Regions from separate parts of the Mesorhizobium sp. M0060 genome, predicted to be linked through region 2. Evidence: predicted binding sites of a transcription regulator. Region 2 holds the regulator's gene; each other region holds the start of a gene.
The links. Region 2 encodes PhoB, which activates phosphate uptake and scavenging genes when phosphate is short. Its sites were predicted from a motif close to TGTCATNNANCTGTCAT; they were not measured.
Positions count from the first base shown of each region.

Region 1: a site for PhoB is predicted at 1,102-1,118, ahead of NKJ94_RS02415 (YdcH family protein). Genes of this name have one in related genera too.
Region 3: a site for PhoB is predicted at 7,331-7,347, ahead of ugpB (sn-glycerol-3-phosphate ABC transporter substrate-binding protein UgpB). Genes of this name have one in related genera too.

Region 1 is NZ_JAMYUP010000002.1:30,558-40,560, forward strand. Features, by position in the region: gene ispG (flavodoxin-dependent (E)-4-hydroxy-3-methylbut-2-enyl-diphosphate synthase) at 1-650, opposite strand, end outside; gene NKJ94_RS02415 (YdcH family protein) at 852-1,031, opposite strand; gene NKJ94_RS02420 (YdcH family protein) at 1,271-1,474, shown strand; gene NKJ94_RS02425 (IclR family transcriptional regulator) at 1,507-2,310, opposite strand; gene NKJ94_RS02430 (transporter substrate-binding protein) at 2,439-3,320, shown strand; gene NKJ94_RS02435 (amino acid ABC transporter permease) at 3,392-4,057, shown strand; gene NKJ94_RS02440 (amino acid ABC transporter permease) at 4,059-4,709, shown strand; gene NKJ94_RS02445 (amino acid ABC transporter ATP-binding protein) at 4,714-5,508, shown strand; gene NKJ94_RS02450 (RidA family protein) at 5,543-6,004, shown strand; gene NKJ94_RS02455 (aminotransferase class V-fold PLP-dependent enzyme) at 6,029-7,234, shown strand; gene NKJ94_RS02460 (metallophosphoesterase family protein) at 7,411-8,358, shown strand; gene NKJ94_RS02465 (cupredoxin domain-containing protein) at 8,370-8,717, shown strand; gene NKJ94_RS02470 (sigma-70 family RNA polymerase sigma factor) at 8,743-9,300, shown strand; gene NKJ94_RS02475 (anti-sigma factor family protein) at 9,297-10,003, shown strand, end outside.
Region 2 is NZ_JAMYUP010000036.1:40,108-50,110, reverse strand. Features, by position in the region: gene NKJ94_RS26210 (DUF2865 domain-containing protein) at 1-580, shown strand, start outside; gene NKJ94_RS26205 (hypothetical protein) at 672-1,025, opposite strand; gene pstS (phosphate ABC transporter substrate-binding protein PstS) at 1,684-2,745, shown strand; gene pstC (phosphate ABC transporter permease subunit PstC) at 2,805-3,794, shown strand; gene pstA (phosphate ABC transporter permease PstA) at 3,798-4,649, shown strand; gene pstB (phosphate ABC transporter ATP-binding protein PstB) at 4,646-5,449, shown strand; gene phoU (phosphate signaling complex protein PhoU) at 5,482-6,189, shown strand; gene phoB (phosphate regulon transcriptional regulator PhoB) at 6,206-6,895, shown strand; gene NKJ94_RS26170 (ROK family protein) at 6,905-8,149, opposite strand; gene xylF (D-xylose ABC transporter substrate-binding protein) at 8,435-9,475, shown strand; gene NKJ94_RS26160 (sugar ABC transporter permease) at 9,618-10,003, shown strand, end outside.
Region 3 is NZ_JAMYUP010000033.1:33,157-43,159, reverse strand. Features, by position in the region: gene NKJ94_RS25200 (iron ABC transporter substrate-binding protein) at 1-206, shown strand, start outside; gene NKJ94_RS25195 (ABC transporter permease) at 376-1,959, shown strand; gene NKJ94_RS25190 (ABC transporter ATP-binding protein) at 1,956-3,038, shown strand; gene NKJ94_RS25185 (sn-glycerol-3-phosphate import ATP-binding protein UgpC) at 3,060-4,127, opposite strand; gene ugpE (sn-glycerol-3-phosphate ABC transporter permease UgpE) at 4,135-4,983, opposite strand; gene ugpA (sn-glycerol-3-phosphate ABC transporter permease UgpA) at 4,992-5,876, opposite strand; gene ugpB (sn-glycerol-3-phosphate ABC transporter substrate-binding protein UgpB) at 5,958-7,268, opposite strand; gene NKJ94_RS25165 (bifunctional diguanylate cyclase/phosphodiesterase) at 7,576-10,003, shown strand, end outside.

The DNA of each region.
Region 1 (10,003 bases), on a different contig from region 2:
AGATCCTGCACGCCGCTGACCTTGGCCGACAGGATGATTTTTTCGCGGACAAGGCCGATCTCTTCAGCCATTTCGGCCGACAGGATCGCCGACTGCACGATTGCCTCGCGCGTCACCTCCTGCGCGGTCAGCGGAAAGCCTTGGGCCTGGTTGTCGTCCATCAGCCGGGTCAGAAGCTCCTGGTCGAGCGAGCCCCAATTGACGCCGATGCGCACCGGTTTGTCGTATTTGATCGCCATCTCGACGATCGCCGCGAACTGCCGGTCTTTCTTGTCCTTGAAACCGACATTGCCCGGGTTGATGCGGTATTTGGCCAAGGCCTCGGCGCAGGCCGGATGATCGGCCAAGAGCTTGTGGCCGATATAATGGAAATCGCCGACGAGCGGCACGTCGATGCCTAGCCGTTCCAGCCGCTCGCGGATGGCCGGCACGGCGGCAGCACTTTCGTCGCGGTCGACGGTGATGCGCACGATCTCGGAGCCGGCGCGATGCAGCGCCGCCACCTGCGCGATCGTTTGGTCGACATCGGCCGTGTCGGTGTTGGTCATCGACTGGACGACGACCGGCGCGCCGCCACCGACCATCACGCCGCCGACGTCGACACCGACCGACCTGCGGCGCGGGAAGGGTGAGGAAAAATATCCGGTCATGCCGGCTGCCTTTATCTTGAAGGTCCGGGCATGAGGTGGAGGAGCAAAGATGGCTTGTCAATGGCGAGTGGCGCGCAGGCCTAGCAAATCGGTAATGACAAGACGACGGCTTGCCGCAAATCCACAGCCGTTTCCGGCAGCATAAAGATATGCCACCGGAAAGAGATCGCGCCGGGCGGCGCGGCTAGTCTTGGAAGGGCTTCAGTGCGTCGTCGGTTTCGCCTTCAGTTTTTCAATCTCGTCCTTGAGTGCCAGCTTGCGCCGCTTGAGATTCACGATTTCGAGGTCGTCGACCGATGGATGGGTCATCGCATCGTCGATTTCGCGCTCGATATCGCCGTGTTTCCGCTGCAGCTCATCAAGATGGGATGCAAGAGACATGATTGGTTCTCCCTTTCATGGTTTCCTCGATTGCAGCCGTCAAGGCAACGTCCACCGCAGGCTCGCTTCTGTGACGGCATAATGACAGTGTGCCACCATCGCGCGCCGATGTCGAATGCTGCGTGGTAGCATTCCACGACAATATGAAATGTGATATGGGCTGCGCGCCGGTGCAAGAGACGCTGGCCCCGCCCAATCAGGCCCATAGTTTGGGCGCCGCAGACGTGCAGACGGTAAAAATGTCCGATCAGGAACAGGCAGATATCCGCCTCGAATATTCCCGACTGAAGCAGGAACACGCCGATTTCGACGCGGCCATCAATGCGATGATCGCCATGAATTGCGACCCGCTGCAGATCCAGCGCATGAAGAAAAAGAAGCTTTTCCTGAAGGACAGGCTGATGGCGCTGGAAGACAAGATCATTCCAGACATTATCGCTTGAACGAACCCGCCGCTGGCTTCTGATCAGGCGGCTTATGCCGCGATCGAAAGCCGTGCGGCACGGTCGCGCAACAGTGCTATCAGATCATCGGTCTTCTCGGTCGAGGTATCGATGGGAACCACCAGGCACATCGTCGCCTCGATCTTGCCCGGTGCTGAAAAGACCGGCGCGGCCAGGCATTTCGTGTAAGCATCGATGAGGCCGGAGGTGACGCAGTAGCCCGCCGACTTGGCGACGGCGATATCGGTTATGAAATCGTCGAGCTGCAACCGGCGGCCGTCGGGCAGCACGAGATCGTCCTCGGAGACCATGTCTTCGATCGCTGCCCTTTCGAAGCCGGCGAGGAGCAGCCTTCCGGAAGCGGTCCAGGGAAGCGGTATCTGCAACCCCGTCGCCGAGCTGATCCGGAATGGCCTCGTTCCCGGGCTTGAATGGACGATGGTGTAACGGCCGCTTTGCAGCATGCACAGTTCCGAGGTCTCGCCGGTCTCGCGCGACAAATGGTCGACTTCCTGGCGCCCTCGCCTGAGCAGGTCGTTGCCCCGTACATAATCCATTCCGTAGAGATAAAGCTTCTTTCCGAAATAGACCCGATTGCCGTCTCCGGCCATTTCCAGCAGGCCTGCGTCGACCAGCGAGCGCACGAGCGTATAGGTCGTCGAACGCGGCGCATTCACCCCTTTGGCAAGATCGCCAATGCCGATCGCGCGCTGGGTCGCGTGAAGAAACTCCAAAATCTGGAGGACCCGGTTGAGACCCTTCTCCCGAGAGCCCGAATTCTTGTCTTCGTCCAGACCGACATCCGGTCGAGCGGCCAAGGCATTGCCATCTTGCATTATCGATTCCTGATGTTAATCTGTCTTGTACAGAGTACAGGCGTCTCTTGTAAGGGACAATGACGTCAGTTGCAATCGATGCATGCACTGCTGGTCCAAAGGGGAACACAACACGAAAGGAGGTCGCCGTGAACGACACATCCAAAAGGCGTGAATTTCTGAAACTGGGAATGGCCGGGCTTGCAACGGCCGGAGTGATGAGCGCGGCAACAGCGGTCGATGTTCAGAAAGCGGCAGCCCAGGCGGCGCCCGACAGCCTGCTGCGCACCGTTCTCGAGCGCGGCAAGGTGATCGTCGGCACCGGCAGCACCAACGCGCCTTGGCACTTCGAGAACGACGCTGGCGAGCTGGTCGGCATGGACATCACCATGGGGCGCATCCTTGCCAAGGGGCTTTTCGACGACCCGACCAAGGTCGAATTCGTCATGCAGGATCCGGCTCAGCGCATTCCAAACGTGACCACCAACAAGGTCGACATCACCATACAGTTCATGACCATGACCGCCCAGCGCTCGCAGCTGATCCACTTCTCCCGGCCCTACTACGTCGAGGGCATCGCCTTGCTGACCCTTCCGAACGCCGAAAACAAGACCTTCGACAAGCTGCTTGCCGCCGGTTCGGCGACCCGGATTTCCATCCTGCAGAACGTCGATGCCGAGGCAAACGTGCGTATCGTCCTGCCCGAGGCGCAGGTAATGCAGATAGACACGCAGGCCAACGTGCTGCAGGCGCTGGAATCGAAGCGCGTCGACGCCGCCGCCGTCGATCTGTCAACGGTCCGCTGGCTCGCCTCGCGCAATCCGGACAAATACTTCGATGCCGGCAAGAGCTGGTTCTCGATGCTTTATGGTGCCGCACTCCGGCAGGGCGACCTCGACTGGCTGACCTTCGTCAACCAGACCTTCACCATCGCCATGTTCGGCCATGAAACGGCGCTTTATGACGCGGCGTTCAAGGATTATTTCGGACAGGAGCCGCCGGCCCGCCATCCCGGCTTCCCGGTCATCTGATGCAAGCAGGCGGAAGGGCAGCGCCCTTCCGCCTGCTTCTCCTCGGCAGCCCTCAGCATTGCGGGAGACGCATGGGCTATACCCTCAACTTCAACCTGATCTGGCGGCATTTCGATAAGCTCTGGGGCGGGCTCCTGCTCGGCCTCGAACTGGCCGTCATCTCGATCGCGATCGGCATCGTCATCGGGCTGCTTCTGGCGGTCTGGTACGTGTCGGCCGGGCGGGCGGTTCGGACCGTCATCGCGGCCTATGTCGAGTTCATCCGCAACGTCCCGCTGATTCTGCTCGTCTACCTGGTCTTCTACGGCCTGCCGACTGTAGTCGACATCGCGTACAGCGCGCAAACCTCATTCATTGCCACGCTGTCGCTCTATAGCGGCGCCTATCTGGTCGAGGTGTTCCGCTCGGGGCTCGAAGCTGTGCCGCGCGGCCAGCTCGACGCCGGCAAGGCGATCGGCCTGACGCCATGGCAAAGGCTGGTCCATGTGCGCTTGCCGACGATGCTGCGCATAACGCTGCCGGCGCTTTCCAACACATTCATATCGCTCTTCAAGGATACGTCCGTGGCATCGGTCATTTCGGTGCCCGAGCTCACCTACGGCGCCCAGTGGATCAACTTCAACACCTTCCGCATCGTCGAGGTCTATCTGGTGGTGACGGCGATGTACCTGTTGACCGGCTATGCGCTGCTTTTCGCGCTGCGGTTGGTCGAACGCCGATTCAGGGCGGGGCACTAGGATGATTGGCCAGATCGCCTATGCCTTGCCTTTCCTGGGTCAAGGATTTGCCCTGACGCTGTGGGTGTCGCTGCTGGTCGTGGTGTTATCGCTCATCGCCGGCGTGCTGATGGGCGTCGGCCTCGTCTATGGTCCGTCTCCGCTGCGCTGGGTGGTGCGCATCTTCAGCGACACCATACGCGGCATTCCGATCCTGGTGCTGATCTTCTTCGTCTACTACGGCCTGCCGGCAGTAGGGCTGCATCTGGAATCCTTTTGGGCGGCCGTGCTCGCGCTTACCCTGTTCAAGACGGCGCAGGTCATCGAATATCTGCGCGGCGCCGTCGGCTCGATCCCCAAGGGTCAGTCCGAAGCGGCGATGGCGATCGGGCTGACCTTTCGCCAGCGGCTGGCCTACGTCATCTTTCCGCAGGCGTTCAGGCGTTTCCTGCCGCCCTGGATCAACGGCGTCACCGACGCGGTGAAGGGCAGCGCGCTGGTCTCGCTGCTCGGCATCACCGACCTGATGCAGGCAATCAACCAGGTTATCGGCCGCACCTACGAAGCGATGCCGCTCTACATCCTCGGCGCGCTCGTCTATTTCGCCGTCAACTACGCCCTCTCCTTGGCCAGCCGCCGGCTGGAGCGGCGTTTCTCCTTCATCCGGGAATAGCAAGATGTCCAACTCCGCCCACGCAAATCCGGCGCTTCTCGACGTCTCCGACGTGTCCAAAGCCTTCGGTCCCGTCGAGGTCCTGCGCTCGGTCAGCCTCAAGGTGGCGCGCGGCGAGGTGGTGACGATCATCGGGCCGTCCGGCAGCGGCAAGACCACGCTGCTGCGCTGCGTCAACTTTCTGGAGAGCTATGATAACGGCTCGATCCGTATCGATGGCAAAGAGGTCGGCTACCGCGAGGCGGGAACACGTCAGCGCCGCAGCGAGCGCGACCTCGCGGCGATGCGAGCCGAGACCGGAATGGTGTTCCAGAGCTTCAATCTGTTTCCGCATCTGACCGCGGCCGGCAATATCATGCTTGGTTTGCGCAAGGTGCGCGGCAAGAGCAATGCCGAGGCCCGCACCATTGCCGAGCACTGGCTCGGCCGGGTCGGCCTCGCCCACAAGGCCGACAGTCTGCCAGCCGAGCTTTCCGGCGGCCAGCAGCAGCGCGTCGGCATCGCCCGCGCCGTGGCGATGGAGCCGAAGATCCTGCTTCTCGACGAGATAACTTCGGCGCTCGACCCCGAATTGGTTGGCGAGGTGCTCGAGGTCGTGCGCAGCCTCGCCGAAGACGGCATGACGATGCTGATGGTCACGCATGAAATGGCTTTTGCACGCGACGCATCGAGCCGCATCGTTTTCATGGCGGATGGCGGCGTCAGTGCCGTCGGACCACCCGCCGAGATTCTGGCTGCGGAGTTCGACAATGAACGCCTTCGCAGCTTCCTGGCGCGATTTCGCGCCTCGCATTTTTGACATCGGACCGCGAAAGCTGTCGCAAGGAGCTTTTATGACGCCTTACATCCGGCTCGCGGAATTGGGCCTGACGCTGCCCGAGCCGCCGAAGCCCATCGCCAACTTCGTCACCTACGCCGAGAGCGGACGGCTGGTCTTCCTCTCCGGCCAGGGGCCGTTGCGCGCCGATGGTGTGCTCTGCACCGGCAAAGTCGGCGAGGATATCTCCGTGGAAGAGGCCTATGATCATGCCCGTCTGACCGGCCTGAACCTGCTCGCCGTCATGCATGCCGCGGCCGGCGACCTCGGCCGCATCGTGCGCGTCGTCAAGCTGCTTGGCTTTGTCAATGCGACGCCGACATTCAGCGAGCACCCCAAGGTGGTGGATGGCTGTTCCGATCTTTTCGCCGCCGTCTTTGATAGGATTGGCGGACACGCCCGTTCGGCGATCGGTGTCGGCTCGCTGCCGGGCAACATCACAGTTGAAATCGAGGCGGTCGTCGAGATCGCCGCCTGAAATCCATGAATAGGATCTACAGAGATGACGACCTATGCCGCTGACCGTTCCAACACGACAATCCGCGAACGGCTCGGCCTTCGTCCGATCATCAATGTTTCCGGCACGATGACGGCGCTCGGCGCCTCAATCATTGTCCCCGAAGCGATTGCCGCAATGTCGGAAATGGCCTCGCAATGGGTAGAGATGGACGATCTGCAGCGCGCCGCAAGCACGGTGATTGCACGCCTCACCGGCGGCGAGGCCGGCTTCATCACCGCATGCTGCGCCAGCGGTATAACCATGGCGATTGCCGGCGCGATGACGGGTACCAACCTTCTCGCCATCGAGCGGCTGCCGGACGACACCGAGGGCCTCAAATCGGAGGTCATCGTTCAGCTTGGCCACATCGTCAATTATGGCGCGCCGATCGACCAGTCGATCCGGCTTGCCGGAGCCAAGGCAGTGCCTGCCGGCACGGTCAGCGTCACTCAGGATTATCATGTAGGCGAAGCGATCCGGGACCGAACGGCGGCAGCCCTCTACGTCGTTGCGCATCATACCGTGCAATACGGCATGCTCTCGCTCGAAGAGTTCTGCGAGATCTGCCACGCCAAGGGCGTGCCAGTGATCGTCGACGCCGCCTCGGAATACGATTTGCGCGGCTTTCTGGCGCGCGGCGCCGACATTGTCGTCTACAGCGGACACAAATTTCTCTCAGGGCCGACAAGCGGCATCATTGCGGGCCGCAAGGATCTGGTGCGGGCCGCCTATCTCCAGAACCGGGGCGTTGCGCGCGCCATGAAGGTCGGCAAGGAGAGCATTGCCGGCACCATGGCGGCCCTGGAAGCCTGGGAGCGGCGAGACCATGCCGGCATCCGCCAGCGGGAAGAAGCCGCACTGCAGCTGTGGCAAGCCGCATTGCAGGACCTTCCGGGCATCGCAGCACATATCATTCCCGATCCGACCGGAAATCCTCTCGACCGGCTGCAGATATTCGTTGCGCCCGAAAGCAGGTTCACCGCCGCCGGTCTTGCCTCTGCGCTGGCGGCGGGTTCGCCCCCCATTATCGTTCGCAACCACGAGGTCGAGCGCGGCCACTTCTTCCTCGACCCGTGCAATCTCCACCCTGGCGAGGCGGAGACCGTCGCCGAACGCCTGCGGGCGGTGTTGAGCGCAGCTGATCGTCCCGCCAATGCAATGAAGTCCGTTCGCAAGCAGTCCGCCGGCGCCTTGCGCTGGCCTGATTAGTCACAACGCTGAAGCCAGTCGATGGACGAACCGTGCTTTTCGAGCCTGGCTTCGCCAACCGCCCCACTGCGCCATCACGGCACTGTGAATGACCGCTTTGTCTTCGGGCGGGAATAAACCACCCCGCCCATTGGTCTCCCAAGCATACGCCATTCCCGGCGTTGCAGGAGACCGGTATGAACCACCACCACGACAATGAAGCTGACGGCATCAGCCGCCGTCACGCACTGGAATGCATGATCTGGGCCGGCACGGGAGTGCTTTGGACGATTTCGGCCGGCGTGCCGGTTTCGCTCAGCCTGCTCGGCGCGGCGGAAGCCGCCGAGGCAATGGCCACCGGTTTCACCTTCCTCCAGATCTCGGACAGCCACATCGGCTTCGACAAGGCCGCCAACCCGCACGCCATTGATACGCTGAAGGAGGCGATGGGCAAGATCCAGGCGCTGCCGCAAAAGCCCGCCTTCATGATCCACACAGGCGACATCACCCATCTGTCGAAGGCCGCACAGTTCGACAACGCTGCCCAGATCATCGGCGGCGCAGGCTTCGACGTGCATTATGTGCCGGGCGAGCACGACCTGATCGATGACGGCAACGGCCAGGCCTATCTCGAGCGTTACGGCAAGGGCACCAAGGGTGCCGGCTGGTATTCGTTCGACCAGAACGGCGTCCATTTCATCGGGCTGGTCAACGTCGTCAACCTGAAGGCCGGCGGGCTCGGCAATCTCGGTGCTGACCAGCTGGCATGGCTGGTCGATGATCTGAAGGCGGTCAGCGCCTCGACGCCGATCGTCGTTTTTGCCCACATCCCGCTGTGGGCTGTCTATCCCGAATGGGGCTGGGGCACCGACGACGCGGCTCAGGCTTTGGCTCTGCTCAAGCGCTTCGGCTCGGTGACCGTGCTCAACGGCCATATCCACCAGATCATGCAGAAGGTCGAAGGCAACGTCACCTTCCACACCGCGCGTTCTACCGCTTTCCCGCAACCGGCGCCAGGCACCGCCGCCTCACCCGGGCCGATGACCGTGCCCGCCGGCCAGCTGCGCGGTCTGCTCGGCACCAGTAGCGTGACGGTTAAGCAAGGCGGGCAGGACCTCGCCATCATCGACAGCACGCTGGCCTGAGAGGAAATGCGATGATCCGCTTCCCGACCCGCCTCTTCGTCGGATTTCCTGTCGCATTCAGTTTGGCTGCCATCCTGGCGATTGCTTCCGCGCCGCTGAAGGCCGCTGACGAGCCAATGGTCAAGATCGAGAACTTCGCCTTCACGCCGGCCGTGCTGACGGTGAAGCCGGGTACCGTCGTGACTTTCCAAAACGATGACGACATCCCGCATCTGGTGGTCGCCAACGATGGCTCGTTTCGCTCCAAGGCGCTTGACACCGGTGATACATATGCCCTCACCTTCACCAAAGCGGGCGACTATGCTTATTTCTGCGGGCTGCACCCGCACATGCAGGGCAGGATCACCGTCGCTCCGTGAGGATGTTCGGAAGGTCCTGCCCGGGATGCCGGGCGATGCGACGGTGTTGAACGACAAGGCCGCGGCCGAGCGCTTCCGCGAGGTGGTTCTGCCCCATCTCGCGGATGCGCTTTCGCTTGCCCGCTGGCTGACCGGCAACACCGCCGACGCCGAGGATGTTGTTCAGGACGCCTGCCTGAAGGCGCATGCCGGCATGGCCACCTATGCTGGCGGCAATGCCCGCGCATGGTTGCTGGCGATCGTGCGCAACGCTTCTTATTCCTGGCTGGCGCGCAACCGGCCGCGAAGTGTCGTCGCTGTCGGCGATCTCAATGATCTGGAAGATGTGGCCATGCGCAACAACGCCCTGACAGACCCGAACAGTCCGGAGGCAAGCCTGATCGCCAAGGCCGACACGGCGGCACTCGAGGCGGCAATCGCCGCGCTGCCGCAGCAATTTCGCGAGGCCTTGGTGCTGCGCGACATCAACGGCCTCAGCTATCGCGAGATCGCGACACTGCTTGGCGTGCCGCTGGGCACGGTGATGTCGCGGCTAGCAAGAGCGCGCGGCCTGCTGATGTCCCAACTTGGGAGGGCGCCATGAGCGCGCACAACGATGGATTGCCCGAAGACCCGGCGGGCATGAAGCTGATGATCCACGCTTTGGTCGATGGCGAACTCGACGCAGCGGCGGCATTGGCCGTCGAGCGGCGCATCGCCGCCGATCCGGCGCTCGCCGCCGAGCATGCCCGCACCTTAGCGCTGCAGACCGCTGTTGGCGGGCTGCCGAGGCCCGATGTCCGTGACGATTTCAAGGCTCGCATTGCGGCTATCGGGACAGCCGATACAACGAAAGTGGTGTCGACGCCCGCGCGCGACGGTCCGATGCTGCCGGCGCGCCGGGCAATGCGCCGTTTTGGCGCGTTCGACTGGCGAGCGCTGGCGGCATCGATCGTCGTCACCGCCGTGCTGGCCAGCGGCGCGACGCAATGGGTGATGCTCAGCCGGGCGCCCGACAGCTTTGCCGCCGCGGTCGCGAGCGGCCATCGCCGCAGCCTGCTGGCCGCCAGCCCGGTGGACGTCGTCTCCTCCGACCGGCATACCGTCAAACCCTGGCTCGATGCCAGGGTCGGCCTGTCGCCCCCGGCGCCTGATCTTGCCAATGACGGTTTCACATTGCTCGGTGGCCGGGTCGAGGTGATCGCCGACCGGCCGGTGCCAGCGCTGGTCTACCGGCACCGCGAGCACCTGATCACCCTCGTCGCCGCTCCGGAGGACACAGGTTCGACGACCGTGCCGGTCGATCT
Region 2 (10,003 bases):
AGCACCCAAACCCCAGTCCGCAGGCGCAACAATGGGTGGCAATCGGATGCTGTTTTGCGTTCGCTTGTCGGACGGATATTTCTTCCCCGCGCCAAAATCGCAGTTCGCCAAGAACGACGATCTGAAGGAAACGGTCGATCAGTGCCGCTACATCTGCGACGATGCCGGCATCGAACTCTATACGCTGAGCGATGCCACCCGCGAAACTGAAGAGATGATCGCGCTCGAGACCCAAAGGCCCTATGTGGAGCTTGCGACAGCCTTCAGCTACCGCGACGACGCGAACTTCAAGGCCTGCGACGTCAAGCGCTATTACCAGCGCGTCGCCGAACTCAGGGCACGAACCGTGACACCGGCCAATATGACCAACGCCCTCATTCCGTTGCCCACGGCAAAGCCGGATTTTGGCATCGTCGCGGAAATTCCTGAATCCGGGATCGAAACTGCCGGTGCCGCTCTCGCAGAGGCAAAAACGCCGGTTGCCGAGGTGCAAGGGGCTGCCCAGCATCAGTCGGTCGAAAGAGCGATTAGCGCGCGGCCGGTGAGAGTGGTCGGGCCGGCCTTTTTCCCGGCGGACTGACCAAGGCGGGCGATGGTCCGAGACGGCGAACGGGTGGCCGGATAGCCGCTTCAAGGCGTAAAGCCCCACGCATCGACGGACGGCCGGTTGGTTATTCGCAGACCATACGGGCCCGTTTGCCGGGTTCGCTGACATTCCTGCAGGTGAGCGGCTTTGCCGGCTCCGACGACAGCATGGGCGGGTTGTTGGCGACCCCCCTCCGTGGCGCTGCAACGGAAGCTGCGCTCCTGCGCACCGCCGGCCTTTTCGGCGATTGCGGCGCCACGGGAAAGACGTCGGTCTCCAACTGCGACTGATCGGCTTGCGCCTGCGAAGAAGGCCGGTCCCAGAAACGGCGAACGTCGAGCGGCTTGGGAATGATCACGGTACCATCATAGCTGCGCGCGCAGCCGCTTCCCAAAAGCAGCACCAGGCACAGGAAGACAGGCGGAATCCGTCGAGACATCAGCAACACCCCTGCAAGCTTATAACGCCGCTTCGGCCTAACCGACAACCGGCGGAATAGTGCAGAGGGAGTAGGTACGGTGAAGTAGAAATCGTCGCACTTCCAGTCGAAGGCTCTGCTCGAAAGATCGAGCACCGGGTCGGGCGCGGATGGCGAGATCCAGCGCGAGGCGAGTTAAACCTTGCGATTCGTCAACGCTTCCAGCGTAAGGCCATGGTGCGATCGCACCATACCAATGCCGCGCTCAGTCGCGACAATAGGATATTCGAAGTTCCGCTCCTCCAGTTACGGGCGGGAGCAGCGACCGCCGGCAAGAAACAGGGTCAGATTTACCCCAACGGACCTGTTTCGGCGATGGCGCGGCCATGACACCTTCTGGCTGCATGCAACGCGCTCTCGCCCGGTTTTTCTTTTCGAGGCCGATTGCTGCGATCTCCGAGGGGATAATGTTGGCCGGAATTCACGCAAGCTGCTGATTCCAGCGGCAAACCGCGGCCATTCCGACAAAGCCCGCGGCCGCTCCTTCTTACCCCGGCTGGACAACGTTACCGGAGCGACATGAAACTGTCATGCGACTGTAATAATCGAGGGCTATTGGCCTCAGCGGGCGCCGGAGGAATGGCGCCGAGAGACCATATTCCGAACAGGAGCAGGCCACATGAGACATTTCATCCGCTCGGCGGCCGTTGCGATTGCAATGGCTGCGGCGACGACCACCCTCACCCTGTCCGCCGCGCTCGCCGCGGACATCTCCGGCGCCGGCGCCACCTTCCCCTACCCGATCTATGCGAAGTGGGCCGACACCTACAAGAAAGACACCGGCATTGGCCTTAACTACCAGTCGATCGGTTCCGGCGGCGGCATCAAGCAGATCAAAGCCAAGACGGTTACCTTCGGCGCTTCGGATGCGCCGCTCAGCGGCGACGAGCTTGAATCGTCCGGACTGGCCCAGTTTCCGATGGTGATGGGCGGCATCGTTCCCGTCGTCAATCTGGAAGGCGTCAAGCCGGGCGAGCTGGTTTTCGACGGAGCGACGCTGGCCGACATCTTCCTCGGCAAGATCACGCAGTGGGACGACGAGGCGATCAAGAAGCTCAATCCCGACGTCAAGCTGCCTTCGCAGGCGATCGCGGTCGTTCACCGTTCCGACGGTTCGGGCACCACGTTCAACTTCACATACTATCTTGGCGACGTCAGTGCGGACTGGAAGGACAAGGTCGGCGTCGACAAGGCAGTGGAATGGCCCGTCGGTATCGGCGCCAAGGGCAATGAGGGCGTTGCCAACAACGTCTCCCAGACCGGCGGCGCGATCGGTTATGTCGAATACGCCTACGCCAAGCAGAACAAGCTCACCTACACCGATCTGATCAACAAGGACGGCAAGAAGGTTGAGCCGACCGCAGTGGCGTTCTCGGCGGCCGCAGCCAACGCCGACTGGAGCTCGAAGCCAGGCTATGGCGTGATCCTCGCCAACCAGTCGGGCGCCGAGTCCTGGCCGATGACGGCGGCGACGTGGATCCTCCTGTACAAAAAGCCGGACGATGCCGCGACCACCGGCGAAGCGCTCAAATTCTTCGCCTGGGCATATGACAAGGGCGATGAGATGGCCGGCGAGCTGGACTACGTTCCGATGCCTGACAAGGTGGTCGAGAGCGTCAAGGCCATGTGGGCCAAGGAAGTCGTCGGCAGCGACGGCAAGCCGCTCTACTCGGCTATGTAATCTCCTCCAGGGAGGGCGTCGACGGCGCCCTCCCTGTTGCCTTCAATCGCGAGGACCCAATGACCATCGCTTCCGATGCCATGCCATCATCTGCAGCAGCCCGGGCCAGGGAAGCTACGGTGCGGCGCTTCGCGCTCACAGATGCCATATTCCGCGGACTCACCCGCGCTTCTGCAATTCTTGTGCTGGTCATCCTCGGCGGTGTCGCGATGTCGCTGTTTGCCGGCTCGTGGCAGGCGCTGTCGGCCTTCGGCTTCTCTTTCCTGACGACCGAAAGCTGGAATCCGGTCACGGAAAAATTTGGCGCGCTGGCGCCGATCTACGGCACCATCGTCACGGCGGCCATCGCCATCCTGATCGCGGTGCCGATCGGCATCGGCATTGCGGTCTTTCTCACCGAACTCTGCCCGCGTCCGCTGAGGCGCCCCATCGGCATAGCGGTCGAGCTCTTGGCCGGCATTCCCTCGATCATCTATGGCATCTGGGGCCTGTTCGTGTTCGCGCCGTTCCTGCAGACGACGATACAGCCCTTCGTCATCAACCTCTTCCATGGTGTGCCGGGACTATCCAGCCTTTTCGCCGGCCCTCCCTACGGCATCGGCCTTCTGACCTCCGCGCTGATCCTTGCCATCATGGTGCTGCCCTTCATCACCTCGATCACCAAGGACGTCTTCGATACGGTGCCGGCGGTGTTGAAGGAATCGGCCTATGGCATCGGCTGCACGACATGGGAAGTGACCCGGCGCGTGGTCATTCCCTATACCCGCATCGGCATCATGGGCGGCGTCATGCTTGGCCTCGGCCGCGCGCTCGGCGAAACCATGGCGGTGACCTTCGTTATCGGCAACGCCCACCGCATCAGCGCCTCCCTGTTCGCTCCGGGCACGACCATCTCGGCGACCATCGCCAACGAATTCACCGAGGCCGACGGCGACCTCTACACCTCTTCGCTGGTTTCGCTCGGCCTGATCCTGTTTGTCATCACCTTCCTGATCCTTGCCGCCGCCCGCTATATGCTGATGCGGATCGACGCCCGTACGGGAGCCTGACCGATGTCGACATCCTCATCGCTCCACAGCCGCCGCAAAGCCAGGAATTCGGTGATGATGACGCTTTGCGTCGTCGCCGCCGGCATCGGGCTTGCCTGGCTGGCGCTCATTCTCGGCGCGTTGGTCTATAAGGGCACAGCCGGGCTTTCGCTCGCGGTCTTCACCGAGATGACGCCACCACCGGGCGAAGCTGGCGGCCTGCTCAACGCCATCGCCGGCAGCCTGGTCATGACGGTCATCGCCGTTATCGTTGGCACGCCAATCGGCGTTCTGGCCGGCACCTACATGGCCGAGTATGGACGCTTTTCGCGCATCACCACCGTCGTCCGCTTCATCAACGACATCCTGTTGTCGGCGCCGTCGATCATCATCGGCTTGTTCGTCTATGAATTGATGGTGCGGCCAATGGGGCATTTCTCGGCGATTGCCGGCGCCGTTGCGCTTGCCATCCTGGTCATTCCGGTGGTCGTGCGCACTACTGAAGACATGCTCAACCTGGTGCCGAACGCGTTGCGTGAAGCCGGCGCCGCGATCGGCGCGCCGCGCTGGGTGGTGATCCGTTCGGTCGCCTACCGCGCCGCATTGTCCGGCATCGTCACCGGCATATTGCTGTCGATAGCACGCATTTCCGGCGAGACGGCGCCGCTGCTCTTCACCGCGCTCAACAACCAGTTCTGGAGCAGCAATATCAACGCGCCGATGGCCAGCCTGCCGGTGACCATCTTCCAGTTCGCTCTCAGCCCTTACGAGGAATGGCAGCAGCTGGCGTGGACCGGCGCACTCATAATCACCCTGACGGTTCTGGGCTTGAGCATCCTCGCCCGCAGCCTTACCGGACGCAGAGAGGACAGATGACACAGATGTTGTCCCCGGACATGACGATGACCGAAACGGTCGCCGAGAAGACGAAGATCGAGGTCAAGAACCTCAACTTCTACTACGGCCAGAGCAAGGCGCTGAAGGACATCAGCCTGTCGCTGCCCGAGCGCAGTGTCACGGCCTTCATCGGGCCTTCGGGCTGCGGGAAGTCGACGCTGCTGCGCGTCTTCAACCGCATCTACGAGCTCTACCCGAAACAGACAGCCGAGGGCCAGGTCCTGCTCGACGGCAAGAACATTCTCGACCGGTCGCAGGATCTCAACCTGCTCAGGACCAAGATCGGCATGGTGTTCCAGAAGCCGACGCCGTTCCCCATGTCGATCTACGAGAACATCGCCTTCGGCGTCAGGCTCTACGAGAATCTCGGCAAGTCCGAGATGGACGGCCGCGTCGAACAGGCGTTGAAGCGTGCCGCGCTTTGGGGCGAGGTCAGGGACAAGCTCAACGCCAGCGGCTTGAGCCTCTCCGGCGGCCAGCAGCAGCGGCTCTGCATTGCCCGCACCGTGGCAGTGAAGCCGGAAGTCATTCTGCTCGACGAACCGGCCTCGGCCCTCGACCCGCTGTCGACCGCCAAGATCGAGGAACTGATCGACGAATTGCAAGCCGACTACACGATCGTCATCGTCACTCACAACATGCAGCAGGCGGCGCGCGTGTCGCGCCAGACTGCCTTCATGTATCTGGGTGAGCTGGTCGAGTTCGACCGGACCGAGAAGATCTTCACGTCGCCCCGCGAGAAGCGCACGCAGGACTACATCACCGGCCGCTTCGGCTGAGCGGTGCCGATCACGCAGACGAGGACAATATCATGGCCGAACATACAGTCGCGTCTTTCGACGAGGATCTCGAGCAGATCAGCAAGCTGATCCGCGACATGGCCGACCTCGCCGGTTCGATGGTCGGCGGGGCGACCAAGGCCCTGTTGAATTCCGACAATGCGCTGGCGCAGCGCGTTGTTTCGGACGACGCCATCATGGATGCGCGTCAACGCGAACTGGACGACCGCGCCATCACCCTGATCGCCAAGCGCCAGCCGATGGCCCACGATCTGCGCCATGTCGTCGGGGCGATCCGCATGGCCGGCGACCTCGAACGCATCGGCGACCTTGCCAAGAATATCGCCAAGCGTGTGAGTGCGGTCGGCCTCAGCGTCACGCCGCGCGACCTATCGCATTCCATCGATGCGATGGCGCAGCTGGTGCTCATCCAGGTGCAGGGCGTCATCGAGGAGTATGCTGCCGGCGATGCGGCCGCGCTGGCCAAGCTACGCGCCGCCGACGAGCGCATCGACGTCAAATACACGTCCGTGTTCCGCGAGCTGTTGACGTACATGATGGAAGACCCGCGCAACATCACCGCTTGCACGCATCTGCTGTTCTGCGCCAAGAATCTGGAGCGGATCGGCGACCATGTCACCAACATCGCCGAAAATGCGTATTATGTGCTGACCGGCGAGCAATTGCCTGTCAATCGTCCGAAGCAGGACGAAACGACAATGTCCGCACCGGTGACATGATGGGGGTGCCCAGCCGATGATCGCACCACGCATAATGGTGGTGGAGGACGAGGAGCCGTTGGGTGTGCTGCTCCGCTACAATCTCGAATCCGAAGGCTACCAGGTCGAGGTGGTGACACGCGGCGACGAAGCCGAGATCCGTTTGCAGGAGAATGTGCCCGATCTTCTGGTGCTCGACTGGATGATACCAGCGGTTTCCGGCATCGAGCTCTGCCGACGGTTGCGGGTGCGCCCCGAAACCGAGCGGCTGCCGATCATCATGCTGACCGCGCGCGGCGAGGAGAGCGACCGGGTGCGCGGTCTTTCGACCGGCGCCGACGACTATCTGGTCAAACCGTTTTCGACACCGGAATTCATGGCCAGGGTCAAGGCGCTGCTGCGCCGCGCCAAGCCGGAAGTGCTGTCCAGCGTGCTGAAGGTCGGCGACATCGTGCTCGATCGCGAATCGCACAGGGTCTATCGCAAGAAGAGCGAAATCCGGCTCGGGCCGACCGAATTCCGGCTGCTCGAATTCATGATGCGGCATCCCGGCCGCGTCTTCTCGCGCAGCCAGTTGCTCGATAATGTCTGGGGCGAGACGATCTACATCGACGAACGCACCGTCGACGTGCATGTCGGGCGGCTGCGCAAAGCCGTCAATAACGGCCGCATGCCGGATGTCATCCGCACCATCCGCGGTGCCGGCTATGCGATCAGGGAAGATTGACCTGCCTGGTCAGGCTACGTTCTTTCTGATGCCGGGCCTCATTTGCGCGCCCGGCGCGAAAATCTCCTGGTCGACGAAGCTTAACGCCCGCATCGCGCAGCCTTCGCGGATCAGCGGCAATTCGTTCGGCTCGGTGTCGAAGGAGATCGAGCTCGAATGCTGGCCACCGGCGGTCTGGGCGATGGCCTTGCGCAAGGCCGGCTCGATCAGATCGAAGGCGGCGGCACTGACGCCGACCATCGCGACCGGTGCTGGATCGATCAGCGCGAACAACGAGCCGAGACCGAAACCCAGCGCTTCGCCGGCCCTGCGGTAGGCCTCGCGTTCCGGCCCATCCTTCTCGCGGGCCCGGGCCGCCAACGCGCGCATGTCGGCGTCGCTGACGTCGGCGACCGGTTTGCTGTCTTCGCTCATCCCCGTAGCGTTGCGCCAGATGGCGTAATTGCCTGCATAGGCCTCGATGCAGCCGCGCCGCCCGCAACGGCAGAGCGCGCCGCCTGGACGATGGATCATGTGGCCAAACTCGCCGCCCGAGGAATGCGTGCCGGTGAACAGCTCGCCCTTCAGCACCAGCCCCATGCCGATGCCGTGCGAAAGCAGGATGGCGATGAAGTCGTCGCGATAGCGATCCGGATCGCGCCAGCGCAAAGCCACCGCCATCATATTGCAATCGTTCTCCACCGTGGCCGGGATGCCGAATTCGTCTTCCAGCATGTCGGCAAAGGCGATGTCCGTCTGCGGCGTGATCGGCGACCACAGCATGGCGCGTGCAGGGGAGTCGGTAATTCCCTGAATCGCCAGGGCGATGCGGGCGACACTGCGGACGTCAAGGTCTGGATCTTCCAGCCGGCGCCGGACGATGGCCATGCATTCGCGGATCAGCTCGTCGCGCGGCATGGTCAGCGTGTCCAGCCGGCGCTGTTCCTCGACGACCACCTGTCCCGCATAGTCGATGATGGCGGCCGACAGGAAATTCAGCGACAACACCACGGTCAGCACCGCCGCCGCTTCCGGGTTGAGGGCGAGGCCGACCTGCGGACGACCGCGTTTCAACGAAACGGGCTCGTTTGCCTTGCTCTCGGCGAGGATGCCTTCCCGTATCAGGTCGGAGGAGATCGCCGATATGGTCGAATGGCTGAGGCCGGTGGTTGCAGCGATCTCCGTACGCGACGGCTGGCTGGCCCGGCGCACCGCCGAGATCACCATCGCCCGGTTGCGCCGGCGCAAATCGTCATGGCGGATTCCGACCGACATCGTTTTGCTTTCCTCCCGGTTGCCGCGGCCGCTCATGAACCGGAAGCCGTCGGTAATGTCCGACAAATAGTGTCAGATACAGGCAAATAGTGTCAGATGCCGGCGGCGCTGTCATCGTTTATTCCGACACTCGAAAAAACTCGGAGAGTCATCAAAATCCATCAGAATCGATGTTGACAGCAGCCGGAGATCGGGTCAGTATTTTTTCGAGGCTCGAAAAAATTAACGCCTCTAGCTGGTCTTTGGGCCAATTGGTCACGCCGTACGCGGCGCAGGGAGGATATGATGAAGAAATTCACGACCGCCATTCTGGCGGGTGTCGCCATGACGCTGACGCTCGCGTCGGTGGCGCAGGCTAAGGACAAGGTCATCGGCGTTTCGTGGTCGAATTTCCAGGAGGAGCGCTGGAAGACCGACGAAGCCGCAATGAAGGCCGCCATCGAGGCCGCCGGCGACAAGTATATTTCCGCCGATGCACAGTCCAACCCGGGCAAGCAGCTCACCGACGTCGAGAGCCTGATCTCGCAGGGTGCCAACGCACTGATCATCCTGGCGCAGGACGCCTCGGCGATCGGGCCGGCTGTGCAGAAGGCGCTGGACGAAGGTATTCCGGTCGTCGGCTACGACCGGCTGATCGAGAACAAAGACGTCTTTTACCTGACCTTCGACAACAAGGAGGTCGGCCGCATGCAGGCCCGCGAAGTGTTCAAGGTGAAGCCGGAAGGCAACTACGTCTTCATCAAGGGCTCGGGCGCCGATCCGAATGCCGATTTCCTGTTTGCCGGTTCGATGGAAGTGCTGAAGGACGCCATCGACAGCGGCAAGATCAAGAATGTCGGCGAGGCCTATACCGACGGCTGGCTGCCGGCCAACGCCCAGAAGAACATGGAACAGTTCCTGACCGCGAACGACAACAAGGTCGATGCCGTAGTCGCCGCCAATGACGGCACCGCCGGCGGCGTCGTCGCCGCGCTGACGGCGCAAGGGCTGGCCGGATCCGTTCCGGTCTCGGGCCAGGACGGCGACCACGCCGCGCTGAACCGCATCGCGCTCGGCACACAGACCGTGTCGGTGTGGAAGGACGCGCGCGAGCTCGGCAAGAACGCCGCCGAGATCGCCTCGCAACTGGCCGACGGCAAGCAGATGACCGACGTTGCGGGCGTTAAGGATTTCACCACGCCCGGCGGCAACACCGTCAAGTCGCTGTTCCTGACCCCGGTCGCCATCACCAAGGACAACCTCAACGTCGTCATCGACGCCGGCTGGATCAAGAAAGAAGAAGTCTGCGCCGGCGTGGCGGCGGGCACTGTTCCGGTCTGCAACTGATCCGACGTTTCCGAGAAGTCCGAACGCCGCGGCTGCTCGCCGCGGCGTTTTTTCAAGAAGAATTGTTTTTCCGCTTCCGGCGGATAACTTCTAGGCTGCTTCCGGCATCCGCGGCAGACGGCAACCCGGCGGGAGAAACATCATGACCGACACGACTTCCAACACGCCGGTCGACAGCTCGACCGCAGACCGGGCGCGTGAATCCGAGCTCGGCGTCGTTGCCCGATTTCTCAAGGCAACCGAACTCGACACGCGCATGCTCGGCATGGTCGGCGCGCTGCTGGTCATCTGGGTCGGGATCCACATATTGTCAGGCGGGCTCTTCCTGACGCCGCGCAATCTCTGGAACCTTTCCGTGCAGACCTCCTCGGTGGCGATCATGGCGACAGGCATGGTGCTGGTCATCGTGATGCGCAACATCGATCTTTCCGTCGGTTCGGTGGAAGGCGTGATCGGCATGGTGATGGGCGTGGCGCAGGCCGAATTCCTCGTCCGCGTCATGGGGTTTCAGCTTGGCAGCCCCTGGCT
Region 3 (10,003 bases), on a different contig from region 2:
CACAAGCTTTCCTGAAATGGGTCACCGGCAAGGGTGGCCAGGACGTGCTGAAAACCGGCGATTCCTTCGAATACGCAGTCGGCAAGGGCGCCGAGTCCAATCCGAAGCTGGTGCCGCTGGCTGATCTGCAGGCCCCGAAAGTCGACCCGACGGCACTGAACTCGAAGAAGGTGACCGACCTGATGACGGCGGCCGGCTTGCTTTAGTCGGCGTTCGTCCTAAAAGGGCAACCGACTGCGCTCCTGTGGGAATTCGCTTTCCGCGGGAGCGCTCTGCTTTCAAGATGGCATTTGCCCATGACCACAAGCTGCTCGCCACAGTATCGGCCGCCGATCGTCTCCGCCTTCGGGCGGAGATGGCGCAACGTCTGATCTGATGCAATCTGCGATCGATCTCGCACCTTCAGGCTTGCCGGCCGACACCGCGGCCGTGCGGGCCCGTCGTTGGGCGGTCTCGTGGATTTCGCTGGCCGCCGTCTTCGTCTCGCTTTTCGCGCTGCTGCCGCTTGCCTTCATCGTCTGGGTGGCGGTGCAGACCGGCGGGGAAACCGTGACGGCGCTGGTCTTCAGGCCGCGCGTCGGCGAGCTTCTGGTCAACACCAGTCTGCTGGTGGTGCTGGCCGTGCCGATCTCGATCGTGCTGTCGGTGGCGCTGGCCTGGCTCACCGAGCGCAGCGATCTGCCGGGGGCCCGCCTATGGGCCTGGCTGTCGGTGGCGCCGCTCGCCATTCCCGCCTTCGTCCATAGTTACGCTTGGATCACCATGGTGCCCAGACTGCACGGGCTGTGGGCCGGCGTGCTTGTGTCCGTTATCGCCTATTTCCCGTTCCTCTATCTGCCGGTGGCGGCAGCTCTGCGCCGGCTCGATCCGGCTCTCGAGGATGCCGCCGCGGCCCTCGGGCTTGGCCCATGGCGCGTGTTCCGGCGTGTCGTGCTGCCGCAGCTCCGGCTCGCCATCTGCGGCGGCTCCCTGCTTGTCGGCCTGCATCTGCTGGCCGAATACGGCCTCTACGTGTTCATCCGCTTCGACACCTTCACCACCGCCATCGTCGACCAGTTCCAGTCGACCTTCAACGGCCCCGCCGCCAACATGCTGGCCGGCGTGCTGGTGACCTGCTGCTTCGTGCTGCTCGGGCTGGAGGTGCTGGTGCGCGGCGAGGAACGCTATGCCCGCGTCGGCTCGGGCGCTGCGCGCCATCAGCAGCGCACGACCCTGGGGCGAGCCACCATTCCTTGCCTGCTGCTGCCGGCTCTCACCACGCTGCTGGCGCTCGGCGTGCCGTTCGTCACGATCGGCCGCTGGCTTATGGCCGGCGGCGCCGAGGTCTGGCGGCTCGACGAGATCGGCCTGGCGCTTGGCCAGACGCTGTTTCTGGCGCTTGCCGGCGCGCTGCTCGCCACCGTTGCGGCAATGCCCATGGCGTGGATCTCCATCCGCGCGCCGGGGCGGCTGCAGCGCATTCTGGAGGGCTGCAACTATATCGTCGGCGCGCTGCCCGGCGTCGTCATCGCGCTGGCGCTGGTCACCATCACCGTGCGCATCGCCATGCCGCTCTACCAGACGCTGTTCACCATCCTGGTCGCTTACGCCCTGATGTTCCTGCCGCGCGCGCTGATCAGCCTCAGGGCGTCGATCGCACAGGCGCCGGTCGAGCTCGAACGCGCCGCCTCCAGCCTCGGCCGGTCGCCGCTCAAGGCGCTGTGGTCGACGACCATCCGGCTGTCGGCGCCGGGTGCCGCGGCCGGCATGGCATTGGTCGCGCTGGGCATCATGAACGAGTTGACCGCAACCCAGATGCTGGCACCCAACGGCACCCGCACGCTGGCGATGGCGTTCTGGTCCTATAGCGGCGAGATCGACTATGCGTCGGCGGCGCCTTATGCGCTGATCATGGTGGCGATGTCGCTGCCTTTGACCTGGCTGCTCTACGTCCAGTCGAAGCGGATGGCCGGGCGATGAGCTTTCTCGAACTGAGCGGCATCCACAAGCACTACGGCCCAGTGGCCGCACTTGCCGGCGTCGACCTCAGCGTGGCCAGCGGCAGCCGCACGGCCATCGTCGGGCCGTCCGGTTGCGGCAAAACCACCTTGCTGCGGCTGATCGCCGGCTTCGAGGCGCCGGACCAGGGTCGCATCGTGCTCGATGGCGAGGTGCTGGCCGATGGCGACACGGCCGTGCCGGCGCATCGCCGCGGCATCGGGCTGGTGGCGCAGGACGGCGCTCTATTCCCGCATCTGAGCATCGCCGCGAATATTGGGTTCGGCATGGGCCGTCACGAGGAAAAGCGCAACGAGCGCATCGCCGAGCTCGCTTATGTCGTCGGGCTGGACAAAGGGATCCTGAAGCGCCGCCCGCACGAACTCTCCGGCGGCCAGCAGCAGCGTGTCGCGTTGGCCCGCGCCATGGCCATGAAGCCGCGGCTGATGCTGCTCGATGAGCCGTTCTCGGCGCTCGACACCGGCCTGCGCGCCTCAATGCGCAAGGCCGTGGCCGAGCTTCTCGAAACAGCCGGCATCACCACGATCCTGGTCACCCATGATCAGGCCGAGGCGCTGTCCTTCGCCAGCCAGGTCGCGGTGATGCGCGACGGCAAATTCTCGCAGGTCGGCACGCCGCGCGACCTCTATTTCAGGCCGAAGGACAGGATGATCGCCGAGTTCCTCGGCGACGCCATCGTCCTGCCGGCCAGGATCGCCGATGGCTTCGCCACCTCGCCGCTCGGCCGCATCGCCGTCGACAGCACGGAGCGGCGCGACGTCGCCCGCATCATGCTGCGGCCCGAGCAGGTGCTGCTGAAAAGAACCTCGCGTGAAGGCATGTCGGGCACTGCGGACATGCTGTTCGGCGAGGTGACGGAATCCGAATTTGCCGGCTCGATGTGCACGATCGCCGTGCGTCTCTTGAACAGTCCCGATCCGCCCGACGCCGCCGCCATCGGCAACACGCCATTGATCCTGCGCAAGCCGGGCATGGACGCCCCGGCAGTCGGCGAGATCGTCCGGCTGACCGTATCGGGCAAGGCGCATGTGTTTGCCTGAACGGTTTGTACAAGGCCGACCTCAATCGACCCGTTTGCCCGCCTGATCGAACCAGTGCAGCTTTTCGGACCTGGCCACGACGCGCAATTGGTCGCCGGGCCTGGCGCTGGCGCGACCTGAGACGCGTACGACGATGCGGCTGCCGGCTGCCGCGCAGTGGAGAAAGCTTTCGGCACCGACCGGTTCGACGGCTTCGACCGTCGCCGGCAGCGCAAGCGCGCCGGACGGCGCCTCTGCCGCGAAAGTGATATCGGCATCCTCCGGACGAAACCCGAGTGTCACCGCCTTGCTTTGTCCAGGCGCCAAGCCAACCATCGTACCGTCCGCCAGTGCCGAGCCGGACGAGCCCCCCGTCAGCGCCAGGAGATTCATCGGCGGCGCACCAATGAAGGAAGCGACGAAGGTCGACGCCGGCTTCTCGTACACATCGAGCGGCGCGCCGATCTGCTCGACCAGTCCGGCGTTCATGACAACGAGGATGTCGGCCAGCGTCATCGCCTCAAGCTGGTCGTGGGTAACATAAACCGAGGTGACACCGAGCGAGCGCTGCAAATTCTTGATCTCGACGCGCATCTGCCCGCGCAATTTCGCATCGAGGTTGGACAAGGGCTCGTCGAACAGGAAGACTTTCGGGTTGCGCACGATGGCACGGCCCATGGCGACACGCTGGCGCTGGCCGCCGGAAAGCTCGCGCGGGCGCCGGTCGAGAAGCGCCGAAAGCTCCAGCACCTTGGCGGTCGAACGCACCCTGCTGTCGATCTCGTCCTTCGGCGTGCCGCGGTTGCGCAGGCCATAGGCCATGTTGTCATAGACCTTCATATGCGGGTAAAGCGCGTAGTTCTGGAACACCATGGCGATGTCGCGCTCGGTCGGGCCAATGGCGTTGACCACCTTGCCGTCGATGGCGACTGTACCGGCAGAAATGGTCTCCAGCCCGGCGATCATCCTCAGCAGCGTAGACTTGCCGCAGCCCGAGGGGCCGACCAGAACACAAAGCTCCTTGTCGGGAATGGCAATGGAAACGCCCTTCACGGCTTCGATGCCGCCGGGATAGATCTTCTTCACGTCCTTCAGATCGACGGTCGCCATCGGCTTCTCACTTTTCGGATTCGACCAGGCCGCGCACGAACCAGCGTTGCATCAGCACGACCACCAGGATCGGCGGCACGATGGCTAGCATTGCCGTGACCATGACCAGGTGCCATTGCGTGTCAGCATCGGCGAAGGAAACCATCTTTCTCAGCGCGATGACGATGGTGTTCATATCGTTACTGTTGGTGACGAGCAGCGGCCAAAGATACTGCGTCCAGCCGTAGATGAAGAGGATTACGAACAGAGCCGCGATGTTGGTGCGAGACAGTGGCAGGAGGATATCGAAGAAGAAGCGCCACGGCCCGGCACCGTCGACACGCGCCGCCTCGACCAATTCGCCCGGTATGGTCATGAAAAACTGGCGAAACAGCAGCGTCGCGGTGGCCGAAGCGATCAAAGGGATGATCAGGCCGGCATAGGTGTCGATCATGCCGAGATCGACCATCACCTTGTAGGTCGGCAGGATGCGCACCTCGACCGGAAGCATCAAGGTGATGAAGATCAACCAGAAGAAGGTCATGCGCAGCGGAAAGCGGAAGAACACGATCGCGTAGGCCGACAGGATCGAGATGAAGATCTTTCCCACCGCAACGCCGAGCGCCATGATCGTGGTGTTGAGGAGCAGTCTGCCGACGCTGACACCGCCGATGCGACCAATACCGCCGAACAGCGCCTCGCTGTAGTTGTTCCAGAGCTGGTCGCCGGGCAAGAGCGGCAGCGGCGGCCTGAGGATCGTTTGCAGCGTGTGTGTCGAGGCAACGAAGGTGTAGTAGATCGGAAAAGCCACGATCAATATGCCAAGGATGAGCACGGCATGGGCGATGAAGGTGCGGAGCGGGGACTGGCCGATCATCGCTGCCCTCAACCGTAATGGACTTTGCGTTCCACGTAGCGGAACTGGATAGCAGTAAGCGCAATGACGATGGCCATCAGGATGACCGACTGCGCCGCCGAATCGCCGAGGATCAGATTGACGAAGCCGTCATTGTAGACCTTGTAGACCAGCGTCTCGGTCGTCTTGCCCGGCCCGCCGCCGGTGACGGCATGAACGATGCCGAACGTGTCGAACAGGGCATAGACCGTGTTGACGACCAGCAGGAAAAAGGTTGTCGGCGCAAGCAGCGGGAAGACGATAGTCCAGAAGCGCTTGGTCTCGCCGGCGCCATCCATGGCCGCCGCCTCGATCAGCGTTTTCGGCACCGCCTGCAGGCCGGCAACGAAGAACAGGAAATTGTAACTGATCTGCTTCCAGGCAGCCGCCGACACCAGCAGGATCATGGCGTGGGTGCCGTTGAGCAGCGGATCCCACGCGATGCCGAGGCTTCTCAGCAAATAAGCCAACGACCCGATCGAAGGATTGAACAGAAAAAGCCACAGCATGCCGGCAATCGCCGGCGCCACGGCATATGGCCATATCAACAGTGTGCGGTAGAGGCCTTTGCCGCGCACGGCCTTCTCGGCCATGACCGCGAGCAGCAGGGCCACAACCATGGCAACGATCGCGGTCGCAAGAGAGAACACCACCGTGACCTTGATCGAGTTGAGGTAGGCCGGATCGGCCAGCACCTTCCGGAAATTGGCAAACCAGACAAACCGGCTCCTCAGCCCGAACGGGTCTTGCCTGAGCATCGACTGGTAAAGCGCCTGACCGGCCGGCCAATAGAAGAAAACCAGTGTTATGGCGAGTTGTGGCGCCACCAGCAGGTAGGGCAGGATCTTGTTGGGAAAGACGACGCGTGGAGACAGGCTGATTTCCCTCGCTATTCAGGTATCGCCCACGCGAGCTCGCGTGGGCGATATTCCAACCGACTAACCGAGATAATCCCGTCAGTTCTCCAGCGCTTCCTTGATCGCGGCGTTGCCGCGCGTGACCGCATTGTCGAGCGCCTGCTGAGCGGTTTGCTGGCCGGCCAGCATCTTCTCGAGCTCCTCGTTCTGGATATCACGCACCTGCGGCAGATTCGGCAGGCGCACGCCCTTCGAGTTGTCGGTCGGCGCCTTGCCCGTCATCTGCAGGATGGGTGTCTCGCGGCCGGGGTGTTTGTCATAGAAGCCTGATTTCTTAGTCGCCTCGTATGCCGCAAGCGTCACTGGCAGGTATCCCGACTTCTGGTGCAGATATTCCTGCACATCTGTCTTGGACAGATAGGCAAAGAAGGCCGCGACGCCCTTGTATTCCTCGTCCGACTTGTTGCCGAACACCCACAGGCTGGCACCGCCCGGCGTGGTGTTCTGTGGTGCGCCCTTGGCGTCGGTATCGTAGGGAAGCTGGCCGATGCCATAGTTCATGCCGGACTTGACGATGTCGCCGAGGCCGCCTGACGATTCGGTGAAGATGCCGCATTCGCCGGCGAGGAATATCTGCTTGGCTTCGGAGGTGCGTCCGCCATACTTGAATGTGCCGTCCTTGGCCAAGTCAGCGAGCGCCTGGAAGTGGTTGACGAAAATCGGCGCATTGATCTTGAGTTCGACATCACCTCCGGCCAGGCCATTCTGCTGGGTAGCCCAAGGCACGTCATTCCACGCTGCGAAATTCTCCAGATGGATCCAGGTCAGCCAGGTCGAGGTGTAGCCGCAAGGGGCGGCGCCGCTCGTTTTGATCTTCTTGGCAGCTTCCCACACCTCGTTCCAGGTCTTGGGCGGGCTGTTCACGTCGAGGCCGGCCTTCTGGAAGATGTCCTTGTTGTAGTAGAGGATCGGCGAGGAGGAGTTGTAGGGGAAGGACAGCATGGTGCCGTCCGGCTTCGAATAATAGCCGACGATGCCGGGCAGATACTGGCTCTTGTCGAAGGTCATCCCAGCACTGGTCAGCACATCGGCCGCCGGTTTGATCGCACCCTCGGCCGCCATCATCACGCCGGTACCGACGTCGAACACCTGGAGGATATCGGGCGCCTGTCCGGCGCGGAAGGCCGCTATGCCCGCATTCAGCGTCTCCGGATAGGTGCCCTTGAACACCGGAACGAGCTCATAGTCGCTCTGGCTGGCGTTGAAATCCTTGGAGATCTTGTCGACGACCTCGGCGTTGGCACCGGTCATGGCGTGCCACCAGCTGATCTGCGTGACGGCGAAGGCGGAGGTGGTGGAAAGCAGGGTCAAGGTGGCGGCAATACCGGCCGCGAAGCCGAAGAACTTCATGTTTCATCTCCCGTTTGTCATTGGCGAAAGGGGCGCTTCCGCAAAGCCAATATGTGGCGCTGATGACAATCGGACAACGGTTTTGTTGCGGATCAATGAACATCGTTTCCGACTAAAGTGCGCTCGCTACCGAAAGCGCGGCGTCAGGGGACTGCACCACCGCCCCTCTCGGCAGAGCGGCATGCACTTGTCTGGTTTCCCCCGAAAAGACCCGCCTCATGACCCGCGGGTTAACCATTCGTTAAAATCTCCAAGGGCTAATCAGTCACACCTCCCCTGTTTTTTTGGCAGACCGAGTGAACCCAGGATGCTGACGGTCTATAACTGTATTGTAAGTCAGCACGACCTGAGACTGGTCGCACTTGCCGCCCTCGTCTGCGGCATTTCCTGCTTCTCAGCAGTTAATCTCCTTAAGCATGTCGGCCGATCGACCGACCGAAATCGGCTTGTCTGGCTGATGATCGCCGCAACTTCGACCGGGTTCGGCATATGGGCGACGCATTTCATCGCCATGACTGCGTTTACGCCGGGAATACCAAACGCATACAATCCGGGATTATCCGCCTTTTCGCTTGCCGCCGCCGTCATCCTGACCGCGCTTGGGATGTGGGTTGCCACCTTGCGCCGCGGCATCGACCATTTCCTCGTCGGCGGCGCCATTCTCGGTGGCGCCATCGCGACGATGCACTACATCGGCATGGCGGCATTCGAGGTGGAAGGCCGGATCGTGTGGAACCTGCCCCTTGTCGCGATATCGCTTCTGGCCGGCGGGACGCTCGCGGCAGTGGCGCTTCTTGTCGTCTTGCGCCGCCCATCCGCGCTCGCGACGCTCGGCGGCGCCGTGCTTTTGACGCTGGCGATCTGCAGCTTGCATTTCATCGCGATGGCCGCAGTGTCGATCTTTCCGGATTCCTCGATTGAAATATCCGAACATTCAATCGACCCCGTTTCCCAGGCGTTTGCCGCAGCAGTCGCCAGCCTGGTAATCCTTGTGCTGTCGGGCGCCGCCCTGTGGATCGACCTGCGTTTTCGCGGCCAGAAGCTCGAGGCCGATCGCATGCACGATCTCGCCAATGCCGCTGTCGAAGGTCTGATCGTTTGCGATGGCACCCGCATCGTCAGCGCCAATGACAGCATGGCGAAACTGACGGGCACGGCGACAGCCACCCTGAACACGATGCAGCTCGGCGACCTTTTCGACGAACGGAGCACAGCCGATATATCCGGCTTCGGCGAGCAGGCGCAGGAAGCGAAATTGAGGGGCAGCGACGGCACGAGAATTCCTGTCGAGCTGATCGCCAGGAAGATCACGTACTGCGGCAGGCCTCATACAGTGCTTGCCGTTCGCGACGTCCGCGAGCGCAAAAAGGCGGAAGAAGAGATCCTCCGCCTCGCACATTTCGACCCACTTACCGGGCTTGCCAATCGCCGAAGCTTTTCTTCCCGGCTCGAAGCGGAAATCGCATCGATGGATCGTAGCGGCAAGGATGGATATCTGGCGCTCCTGCTGCTTGACCTCGACCGGTTCAAGCAAGTCAACGACCTCTATGGCCACAGCGCCGGCGACGCCATGCTGCAGAAGCTGGCGCACTGCATTTCCGGCATCCCGCGCCACGGACAGATGCTCGCGCGCCTCGGCGGCGACGAATTTGCCATCATAGCTCCGAACCTCCCCGACCCACTGGCCGCGGGTCGCATAGCCGAGGATGTGCTGGCTGCGATCCGGGAGGAAAACAGAGTTTCAGTCGGCTACGGTCTTGTCTCGGCCAGCATCGGCATCGCCTTCTTTCCGCTGGATGCCGAAGACCAGGCCGGCCTGATCAGCCATGCCGATACGGCACTCCATCGCGCCAAGACCGAGGGCAGGGACACTTACCGGTTTTTCGAGGTAGCCATGGGCACCGCGGCCCGCGACAAGCGCGTGATGGAGCATGAATTGCGCCAGGCGATCGCCCGCAAGGAGTTCCACCTCGTCTACCAGCCGCAGAAGGAGATTCGCAGCGGCAAGATGATCGGCTTCGAAGCCCTGGTCCGTTGGCAGCATCCGGAGCGGGGTGATATTTCCCCGGCCGTTTTCATCCCCATGGCCGAGGACAGCGGCGCCATCGCCCAGATCGGCGACTGGGTGCTGACGACGGCTTGTAACGATGCTGTTCGCTGGACAAACCCGCTGATGGTCGCCGTCAACGTCTCCGCCGTGCAGCTTCACAATCCGAACTTCAGCCGCAAGGTGCACGACGCCCTGGCGAGATCCGGCCTGGCACCCATCAGGCTCGAACTGGAGATCACCGAAACGGCCCTGGTGAAGGACATGCCGCGCGCGCTGGCAACCTTGAGGCAGGTCAAGGCGCTTGGCGTGCATGTGGCGATGGACGATTTTGGCACCGGCTACTCTTCGCTATCCAACCTTAGCGCGTTTCCCTTCGACAAGATCAAGATCGACGGGTCGTTCATCAAATCGGTCGACAAGAACGGCCAGTTCGCGGCGATCGTCCGCGCCGTGCTGGGGCTTGGACGCGGTCTCGGCCTGCCGGTCCTGGCGGAGGGCATCGAGACGCCGGGCGAATTGCAGTTCCTGGACGCCGAGGGTTGCGAGATCGGGCAAGGCTATCATCTCGGCAAGCCGGCTCCGATCGAGACATTCGGCGACCTGACCGGCGTGACAGCTCCGGCAATCCGCACCGCCAGCCGACGCGATGCAAGCATTGCCGTGCTGAAGCCGCGCCTGCGCACGG